Regions from separate parts of the Pseudoalteromonas sp. ECSMB14103 genome, predicted to be linked through region 1. Evidence: riboswitches for the same ligand, from Rfam matches in the RefSeq annotation. Region 1 holds a riboswitch; the other holds the start of a gene.
What was found. A riboswitch is a leader RNA that binds a small molecule or an ion and turns the genes downstream of it on or off. The one in region 1 is predicted to bind cobalamin.

Region 1 (5,510 bases):
CAACTCTTGATTTTGAAGTAAAGAACGAGACAGTACATCGACCCACACCATAAATGTACCTCCCACTATGCTTGTTATTAATAGCCCTGCTACGGTGCCTTGTGAAATAAAAAAGCGCACAATATGTGGCACCATTAATCCAACAAAACCAATACCGCCACACATTGCCACCAGCACAGCGGTTATTAATGAGCTTAAAATTAGCATCAGCAACCTAAATCGATGCACTTTAACACCAAGGGTTATGGCACTTTCGTCACCTAATAACATGGCATTAAGCTGGCGCCTAAAGCTAATCATTACGCAGGTGCACAGTGTAATCACTAAAAAGGGTATCCAAAGCGTTGCCCACTGCGCACGTGCAAAACTTCCTAAGGTCCAAAATAAAATAGCTGCAACGGCTTGCGGCTCGCTCCAATAAAGCAACAAACTCGTAAATGCACTAAATAAAAACGAGAGTGCAACACCAGCAAGTAACATAGACTCAACTTGCCCGCCCTGCTGCCTTGTGGCAATTAATATAAGTAAGCTCATTGCTAATAAGCTACCAAGCAAGGCTGCGGCCGAAAGCATAAAACCCGCGCTAATTCCCACAAATGCCATAAGTACAACTACACCAAACGAAGCACCTGACGATATACCGAATAAGTAAGGATCTGATAATGGGTTACGTGTCACGGTTTGTAAAATTAGCCCAGCAATAGCTAACCCCGCACCGGCTAAAAACGCCAATAATGTACGGGGCATTCTTAATTCAAAAATAATACGGCTGGTCAATGAAGCATCATTTAAATAAATAAAACTGTTAAATACATCCTGTATTGAGGTATCTGCAGCACCAAAGCTCAATGCTAAAAATAAACTCACTAAGGCAATAGTAATACAGATAATCAGTGCAACTGAATGGCGTACATGCATGGCAAACATATTATTTATAACCATAAAAGTAGGTAATATGAGGCGTAACTTTACCCAATTGAGATTCTTGAGGATGGTTACTAACCTGAGCGCATACACCAAATACATCATCAAGCATGTGCTCAGTCAGTACCTCTGCGGGAGAGCCGGTATGCGTTATTTCTCCATTTTTAATGACGACAAGCTCATCACACATAGCGCTAGCCAAATTAAGATCATGAAACGAAGCAAATACTGTAACACCAAGAGACTTTGCCAGCTCCATAACCTGTATTTGATATTTAACATCAAGGTGGCTAGTGGGCTCATCCATAATTAACAGCTGAGGTTGCTGAACAATAGCACGTGCAATGAGTGCGCGCTGCTTTTCGCCCCCAGAGAGCGATTCAAAATTTTGATTTGTGTGCAGCTCAAGCCCTACCGTTTTTATAGCTAGAGTGATTTGTTGTTTTTCGCTTTGCGATGTTGAACTAAATAACGATTTATGAGGCGTTAGGCCAAGAGCCACAACATCAAATAACGACAAATTAAAATGCGATGGCGCCTCTTGTAAAACAACAGCAACGCACTTTGCATATTCATCACTTTTAAGCTGCCAAATATCATGGTTATTAAACTCTATAACCCCTTCATTAGGCTTATTAAAACGATATAAACAACGCAGTAAACTCGACTTACCTGCACCATTAGGGCCAATTAAGCCCACAAATTTACCTTCAGGTATTTGCACATTAATGTGTTTGAGAATAGGTTTATTTGCTATTCCCCACGAGAGATTTTGAACGTTTAATAATGGTGCTTTAGTTTGCAATACTCTGTCCTAGACACGAGTACCCACTTGTAATGCAACCACCAAAAAGGAGTACATTAAAATTAGCATGAGTAGGCCCGCTCATTAAAAATTGATTTGTATCTGACTTAAAGCATAGCGCTAATTACAGTTGCGGGAACAGTTGAGGAATTGCACCTCATTCCAAATGAAGCTCTATTATGGGCGGGTAAGTAAATAATTTAAAGCAAAAAAAACCGCGCTAATTACAGCGCGGTTAAAAAGGGAGTGTTTTAACTCGTCGTTAAAACTTATATTCCATACCTAAACCTAAGTAATCTTGGTCTACGTTGTTGTCCATATCAAAGCTTGAGTAAAAGCCAAATACTTTAATGTTTTTGTTAAGCTTGTGATCAACACCCACTGAAATAGCTGTTTTATCATCACTATCGTCAAAGTCCATTGCTTGGTACTGAACTTTAAACGTATTTTTACCCATGCTGTATGCTGCATTTAATAAGTAACCGTCACCTTCAGCTGAACCGTCTACTTTTTCTTGAGTTTGGTACATAGCACCGAGTTTAAAGTCTTCAACTTTACCTTGGATTGACGCACGTACAACATCGTAACCATTTACTTCGCTGTCAGCTGCAATTGAGGCATATACCGCACTCTTTTTAAGTGCTGAATCACCGTAAGTTACTGCCATTGAGTAACCGTTATCAGCATCTACATCATCCTCAGCAATAAAAGTAGCAAGTACTTTAAAACCTTCGTATGAGTTAGAAGTATATGTAATTGAATCACCTAAACGGTTTTCACCCTTGAATACGTTTTTAATATCGCCTTCAAGGTCATTAAATAAATCGAGTTTACCTTGCGCTTGTTTAAACGCCGTGTCGTTACGACCCACTACTACCTGACCAAACGAGCCTTTAACACCAACATATTGGTTACGCGCAGAAATATTATCGTCGTCGCCTTTTGAGTCTGCATCAGTTACATCAACTTGAAACTCAAACTTATAAACTGCTTCTAAGCCATCGGTAATTTTTTCAGAACCTTTAAGGCCAAAACGAGATGCATTACTTTTAATTTCAGTGAACGACCCTTCGCCGTCATCTGTAGACTGAACAGTCACATTTGCTTTACCGTAAACATCAACGTCAGCAAGTACATTAAAAGATAAACCACTTAGCAAAGCGACACATAAGCTCGATTTTACAAATTTCATGTTATTTCCTCGATAATCACAAAAGACTAATTTTTAAAACGACTGCAGTTTGTCACCACTAAATGACAGAAATATTACAAATGAAATATTTTTGACTTTTAAAGTTAATAAAACTGCATTATTTATGAAATCAAAAGGACATGAACATCAATCATACAAATATGTACCCACTTAAAACCCAATTACTAAGCATGTGCCTTAATGGTAGGTAGTAAATTTATGAGTGTTTCTATCAGTTCCTTTTGTTCGTTATCTCTATGGTAGGCTACAAATATATCTCTTGACGTATTTTCTACATTTTTTACATGAAATAATTCACCATTTTCTAAATGTTGCTCAACCAAAACATGTGGAATAAATGCGCTACCACCACATTGTAGTATTAAATCGAGTGCAATTCGTCCGGTACTTGTTCTAAAGTAAGGAGGCGTTTTACCGGTAAACTGGCGTGCATGCCAAAGTGAAAATGTCGTTCCCCAGTCAACATACACGTACTGATTATCAAAAAAGTTTTCGTTTGTTGCAGTGTCATACCCACTTACAGGAATAATAGGCAGTTCACAAATACGCTCAACAACTAACTCATCTACTTTTGGTGGATCAAATAAAATGGCTAAATCAAGCGTGCGCTCAAGCAATAATCGCGTGCTTTCTTGCTGGGCTTTAACTTCAGCAACCAAAGAGACTCCCGGCATAGCCGACACAATATTAGTAATACCAAACTGCAAAAAGGCATCCCAAATATTAGGCGTCCCGGCCAAGCTAATTTGTTTATGCATATTATCAGCAAGGGCTACATCTACTTTGGCGCGCTGCATACCAGTTATGATCATTTGCGCATGAGGCAACAACCGCTCACCAGGCGCTGTTAATTGAATATTATTACGCTGGCGAATAAATAAATTAACACCAAGCCCTTGCTCTAATTGACGAATACGAAAACTGACCGCCGACTGCGTTATATAGAGGTTCTCTGCGGCTTTACCGAAATGACGCGTGCGCACTACTTCAACAAATGTTTTTAATAAATCGATATCCACTTTTTTATCCTCACGATAAAAATAACTTGTTTAAAAAAATGCCAAACTTGCATCATACTCCAACTAATTAATAGGGTATGAGGATATAGCTATGAGCATTAACATTTCACTACTACGCCAAGCATTTGTTAGCCAACGTCAATTTTATGATGATCAAAATTTTCCACGTGGTTTTAGCCGCAGCGGAAATTTCACCTTATTAGAAGCCAGTATACTAGAACAACATGGCATTGTTTTAAAAGGTTTATATAGTAAGACGATTGAACCACAAAATGGGCACCAAGAAAATTTTGTAGCCGTAGTAACTGGCTCACAAGAACCCACTAATCCGATTGAGCGAGCATGGCTAAAATACCTAAAGCTTACGACATGTAAAACGAAGTTTCATACCTTATTTGGCCGCTCAAAAATATCGAGCCCTGCGCCAATAAATCATGAACGTTTTTCAGAATCAGATAGCCTATAACACACTCAGCTATTTGCTTTTTGGCGCTTTTACGGTTACAAAGTGTATTAAGCAATTTTTTTGCATAATATAAACTGGGTGTTCCGTGAAGCGAAAAATATTAATAGTTGAAGATACACCTGCTATAGCGCTTGTGCAGAAACATATAGCGCTAAAAGTAGGCTACGAAGTAGATGTAGCAGAAACGTTAGCACAAACAAAAATACTAATTAGTCAAAATAATTACTTTTGCGCTGTTGTAGATTTTATTTTGCCTGATGCGCCAATGGGTGAAGCGATTCCCTGCACCGTTGACGCTGAAATTCCTACCATTGTTATGACGGGAAATATAGATAAAAAAACGCGTAACATGGTAGAAAAGTACCCTATTATTGACTATATAATAAAAGAAAATAAACAGGCCTATCAATATCTTGAAAAACAGTTAAAACGTTTACCTCGCAATGAAAATGTAAAAGTACTAGTTGTTGATGACTCTATATCTACCCGCCACTATGTTGTGAGCTTATTGTTACGTCACAAATACCAAGTATCCGAAGCTGAAGATGGAAAAAAAGCACTAGAAGTTCTTGCTAACTCACCCGATATCTCAGTGATCATTACCGACAACGAGATGCCCAACATGAACGGCGATGAGTTGTGTAGCGAAATTCGCAGAATTTACAGTAACGATGAAAAGGCAATTATTGGTATTTCTGGTGCTGATTCATCTGAGCTATCAAGCTTATTCCTAAAAAATGGTGCAAACGATTACCTGCATAAACCGTTTAATAACGAAGAGTTTTATTGCAGGCTAAGCCAAAACGTTGGCATGCTTGAACAAATAGCGACAATAAAACGCCAAGCCAACACAGATTACCTAACTGACCTCCCTAATCGTCGTTATTTCTTTGAGCAAGCAAATAACTCTCTTAAAGAGCTTAGTCTCAAAAAGGTAAACGGCGCACTGGCCATGATTGATATAGATCACTTTAAATCTATTAACGACACTTATGGCCATGATGCAGGCGACCAGGTTTTAAAAGGGCTGGCTATCTGCCTTAAAAAATACTTTAAAAAATATTTAGTTGCGCGTTTAGGTGG
Region 2 (5,510 bases), on a different contig from region 1:
TTTATTACGAAGGCGCATCAGCAATGACCTACGTATTTGTATTAGCGCTAACAGTTACCTTTTTGGTATTGGCAGCGCAATTTGAAAGCTTTATGCACCCATTTGTAATCATGCTAACAGTACCGCTTGGTTTAATGGGCGCGATGTTTGGTCTTTGGTCTACCGGACTTACGCTTAATATTTACAGCCAAATTGGTATTGTTATGCTCATAGGGTTAAGCGCTAAAAACGGGATACTCATTGTTGAATTTACCAACCAATTACGCGACAAAGGTGTAGAATTTAGCGAAGCAATATTACAAGCGGCTACACAACGTTTACGCCCAATAATAATGACATCGCTAACAACGGTTATGAGCTCAGTGCCATTGGTATTAGCATCAGGCCCTGGCGCTGAAAGCCGTATGGTAATTGGTGTTGTGGTATTTACCGGGGTTATTGTTTCAACGCTACTTACTTTATTTGTTGTGCCAGCAGCGTATTATACGCTTGCTCGTAACACACAATCGCCTGAATATTTACAACAAAAACTTAATAAACAAGCAGCCGAAAAACCGCTTGAAGAGATCTAAGCAAGCTAACGCGTCGTAACCTTGTTGTTATGGCGCTAAGCTTTATGCTTTGCGTGACCTTTGTCAAATATTAGGAATAATTATGAGTTCAACAACGCAAGTAGCAACCTTTGGTGGTGGCTGTTTTTGGTGTATTGACGCAGCATTTAGGCGTGTAAATGGCGTGTCTGATGTAAGCTCGGGTTATACCGGTGGCAATACTGACAATCCAACATACAAATCAGTATGCAGTGGTACAACGGGCCATGCCGAAGTAGTAAAAGTTGAATTTGATAGCACTATTGTAAGCTTTGAAACCTTGCTCGCTATGTTTTTTACTTTGCACGATGCCACGCAGTTAAATCGCCAAGGTAACGATATTGGCACACAATACCGAAGTGTTGTTTATTATCATAATGACGAACAACTTGCGCTTACTAACACTATGATTGAACAGCTACAAACCCATGTTAGTGAGCCTATTGTTACCGAAGTCAGCCCGGTGACAACTTACTACCCTGCTGAGCACTATCATCAAGATTACTACAACGAAAACCCACAACAGGGTTATTGCAGTATGTTAATCGCACCAAAATTACATAAGTTTGAAACCGTATTTAAAGAGTTTTTAGCTGAGTAAAAACAAAAAAAGCCCGGTAAAACCGGGCTTTTTATTTAGATTATTTAAAACTGGTAATCTATGCCAGCAAAAAAGCGGCGCTCTGGCGTGTTGTAGTAATACACCTGCCCTGTTGTAAAATCAGCGTTAGAATCGACTGCGTTGTATTCCTTATCGAATACGTTTTCTATACGAAGCGACACCGTAATTTCATCATTTACTTGGTAATTGCCTGCTAAATTCCAAAGCGTATACGAACCCAATTGCGAAACCGCCCCTGCTCGCTCACCGCGATATTGCATTGCTATGCTTGTATCAAATGCACCAAACTGTTTTGCAAGCTCCCAATTAAAGGTTCGTTTGGCAACGTTTCTAAGCGCTTCGCCTGTTTCTTTATCTTCGGCACTTAGGTAAGCAAAATTCACATTACTATCAAAACCCAAAATTTGATTGGCTAAACTAAATTCAACACCTTCATATTGGGCCTCATTAATATTGGTGAGTGCAAAATTAGCGTCATAATCAATTTTATCCTCAATTTCATTTCTAAAAATAGCGACATCGACACGCACAGTATCAAAGTCGACGTTTAAGCCAAGCTCACGATTCACTGACGTTTCAGGTTGAAGATTGGCATTGCCGTAAAGAGGAAAGTACAAATCATTAAATGTTGGCGCTTTAAAGCCCGTGCTTTGGCTTATTCTGAAAGTTGCGTCTTCAGATAAGTGATAGCCAGCTGCCGCTGTGTACGTTGTTTCATTACCAAATTGCTCATCGTCATCTTGACGAACAGTTAAATTGGCAAGCAACTCATCCGCATCGTAATATGCGCCAACAAATACAGCTAATACATCGCGCTCTTGCACTTCAAACGTGGTTGAGCTTTGTGATACGTCATCATTGTACCAATTAATACCACCACTAATGTTTAACGTGTCGTTTAAGCGGTATTGGCCGTTGTAGTCAATTTGTGAGCGCTTAGTAACAAACGTACTTGTTGTTGGCCCTTGAGAAAAATCAACATAACGATTGTCTGAGTCATCCGTTGCAAATGCTATATCAAGGCTGTGAGTTTGGTTTTTATAGTCTTTATTCCAACCAGCCGAAAGTTGGTAATTTTTAAAATCCCCTCGCTCAATCGTGCTATCGGCAGGACTAAAGCGGCTGTCGTAATCAGCAAAGCCTTCGCTGTATTGCCCTAGTAACTTAAAGTTACCGGAATGTGTGTCGGTATAGTTTACTTTAAAGCCAAGGTTTTTGTTTTCAAAACCGTCTTCATCGGGTGCTGCACCTTGAAGTACATCAAAGTTGTCCGTCTTTTCAAATCCTGCATTAAAAGCCGTTGTTACATCGCCTGCTTTTACAGAGCCAGCAATCTGGTAGTCTTGGTACGCGTCAGATCCAAACGTAGCACTGACCGAAAGGTTATCTGACTCCCGAGTAATAATATTAATAACACCTGCTAACGCATCAGAGCCATAAATAGCTGCACGTGAACCTTTAATTATTTCTATGCGTTCAATACTATTTAATGGCACATTACTTAATGCTTTTTGACCAAGCGTTGCCGAACCGGTGCGTACACCGTCTATTAAAATGAGCGTATCACCTGACCCTGTACCGCGCAATGAAACACCTGCATTTTGACCAAAACCGCCGTTAGGGTTAACCTGAAACCCAACTTGAGTGGTTAATAGCGTTGGTAAGTCGCGAACATTACTGGTTTCAATGTCATTACGAGTTATAACATTTACACTCGCTAATACATTAGTAATTGATTGTTCAAACTTATTAGCGGTTACCGTAATGGTTTCGATTGATTGCTCTGCAGCAGATACAGATAGTGACAGCACAGCAGTAATTGCAACGCCAAGAGTTGTTTTTTTTAACATGAAGTTCCCCTTCTTTGCCCACCGCAAAGAACTAAGTAAGATTACATCAAGGCCGGTCTCCGGACTCAGTAAGTACATAGCTTTATGCATTACTTTACCGTTGCGGGGGCAGTGTTGGGATTGTAGTCATCATGAAAACGCACCAACTTCCCGATTATCTCATTAAAAAAATCAAACCATTGAAAAGATTAATAAGCACCTTGAAAATAGGCCGCTATTGTGAGGAGTTTAATAAAAAATGTCAACGGACGTCTATACAGCTAAAAAGCGAATCAATTAAAAAAAACTATGTAGCGTTTATAAAAAAAGCCCCCAAAAAGGCTTTTATAATTAATCGCGGAAGTTTTTAAACTGAAAAGGCTGACCTAAATCGGCAGTACGCACCACTTGCATAGCAGCTTGTAAGTCATCACGCTTTTTACCCGTTACGCGTACTTCCTCGCCTTGAATAGCCGCTTGCACTTTTACTTTAGAATCTTTAATGGCTTTTACTACTTTTTTAGCCACATCTTTTTCAATACCTTGCTTTAGCGCAACGTTACGAAAAACATTTTTACCTGCACGGCTAATATCTTGCAACTCTAAGCTCGCTACATCCATACCACGCTTAGAAACTTTACCCGCTAAAATATCAAACAATTGCATAACCTGTGAATCAGCTTCAGCTTTTAGCTTAATTGTTTTGTCGTTTAGCTCAATAGATGCATCAACACCTCTAAAGTCAAAGCGAGTCTCAAGTTCACGGTTTGCATTATCTACCGCATTTTGTGCTTCGTTCATTTCTACTTCAGATACAATATCAAATGAAGGCATTGGTTTTCTCCTAACTATTCAATCTTAATTTTATGGCGCAATTATAACGCTAAAATTATAAATCTTTACATTTTTCTGCATCTTGTTCAGGTGCGATACTAATTTAGTTTGATATACTTAAGCTTCTTTTTTAAGCGACTCTAGGATTTTACGTGACAAGGCGTGTTTACCAAGCTGTTTTTTTACTCAGCATCGTAGCGTTTACTTTTTTATTTGCCAAAGAAATAAAAGGCGCAGCTAACCTATTTCCACACATTGATAAAGTAGCCCATTTTGGGATTTTTTTTGTGCTTGCCATTATTATGGATAAAGCGTTTAAGCTTCCTTTATACGCACAAATTTTGTTATTGGCCGGTTACGGCGCATCAATTGAAATAATGCAAGACGCGCTCCCTTACAGGCAGGCCTCTATTGGCGATTTTATAGCTGATTTTGCTGGTGCTGCTAGTTACTTTTTACTAAGAGTTATTTTTACACCTCGAAAAAAGAATCCCTATGACTAATATTTTAATTGTAGGCGATGGCGCTATTGGCTTGTTACTAAGCCACTTTTTAAGTCACAAAAATAATGTTCATGTTTTAACACGCAAACCAACCTGCAATACGCGTTTTTATAGCCGTAAAAATGCCCCGTCACATAACATTAATGCACGCTTTATTAATTTAAGCGATCTGGCGCAACAACCTAGTTATGATGTTGTTATTTTTACAGTTAAAGCTTTTCAGGTCCAAGATGCGTTTTCACAAATAAAACCTTATCTTGCTGCAAATTCAACATTAGTCGTTTCTCATAATGGAATGGGAAATATTGAAGAGCTTATTCCTCAGCTGAACACTCAGCAAGCACTATACTTTTTAACCACCAGCATGGCCGGATTTAAGTCTACCCAGTACATTGTGCAACATACCGGTGAAGGGCAAAGCGTGATTGGTGGCTGTAATAAACTTGCAGCTAAAAATCCACAATTTATATCACCACTACTTCAAGCAATTCCTAATTTAAAAATGGTCAATAACATTGAGCAACTTCGCTTTGAAAAGCTGTTGGTTAATGTGGCTATTAACCCACTAACTGCACTTCACAATATAAAAAACGGCCAATTGCGTGCCCCTGCATTTAGCGCAACGATAATGAGTTTACTCTATGAGGGCTGCAGGGTTGCTAACGCAAAAGGGTTGAATATTGCTTTAGCTGATGCGTTAAATAACGCTTACACCGTAATGTCGCTTACCGCTGAAAATTATTCTTCAATGCAGCAAGATATTGCTAATAACAGGCCAACAGAAATAATGGCTATTTGTGGGTATATTAGCGAGCAAGGCAAACGTTACAAAATCAAAACCCCAACTAATAATGAGTTACTTGCTAAAATTCAGGCAAAAAAAAGCGTGGTTTAAACCACGCTTTATAAACTATTAACGTATTTACTTACCCTTTAAGGACGATAAACTTTTACAGTTGTAAAGCCTTGCTCGTGTAAAATAAGCGCTTGCAACTGGCTCATTACACCTCTATCACAATATAGGTAGTAGTCTTTATCTTTTGGTAGGTCGCCAAACTTCGTAGCTAAGCGGAAAAACGGTAGGTGAATTACTTCAATACCTTCAATTTCAAGCGGCGCCGCGTCTTCTTCT

Region 2: another riboswitch for cobalamin. It lies ahead of RF53_RS11300 (TonB-dependent receptor domain-containing protein); the one in region 1 lies ahead of RF53_RS15890 (ABC transporter ATP-binding protein).

The regions. Positions count from the first base shown of each region.
Region 1 is NZ_JWGY01000011.1:64,480-69,989, forward strand. It holds gene RF53_RS15885 (FecCD family ABC transporter permease) at 1-927, opposite strand, end outside; gene RF53_RS15890 (ABC transporter ATP-binding protein) at 929-1,729, opposite strand; cobalamin riboswitch at 1,806-1,944, opposite strand; gene RF53_RS15895 (porin) at 1,992-2,921, opposite strand; gene RF53_RS15900 (LysR family transcriptional regulator) at 3,107-3,961, opposite strand; gene RF53_RS15905 (DUF413 domain-containing protein) at 4,053-4,427, shown strand; gene RF53_RS15910 (GGDEF domain-containing response regulator) at 4,513-5,510, shown strand, end outside.
Region 2 is NZ_JWGY01000006.1:59,703-65,212, reverse strand. It holds gene RF53_RS11310 (efflux RND transporter permease subunit) at 1-572, shown strand, start outside; gene msrA (peptide-methionine (S)-S-oxide reductase MsrA) at 655-1,191, shown strand; gene RF53_RS11300 (TonB-dependent receptor domain-containing protein) at 1,236-3,062, opposite strand; cobalamin riboswitch at 3,096-3,259, opposite strand; gene RF53_RS11290 (YajQ family cyclic di-GMP-binding protein) at 3,393-3,875, opposite strand; gene RF53_RS11285 (VanZ family protein) at 4,028-4,378, shown strand; gene RF53_RS11280 (ketopantoate reductase family protein) at 4,371-5,273, shown strand; gene thiI (tRNA uracil 4-sulfurtransferase ThiI) at 5,312-5,510, opposite strand, start outside.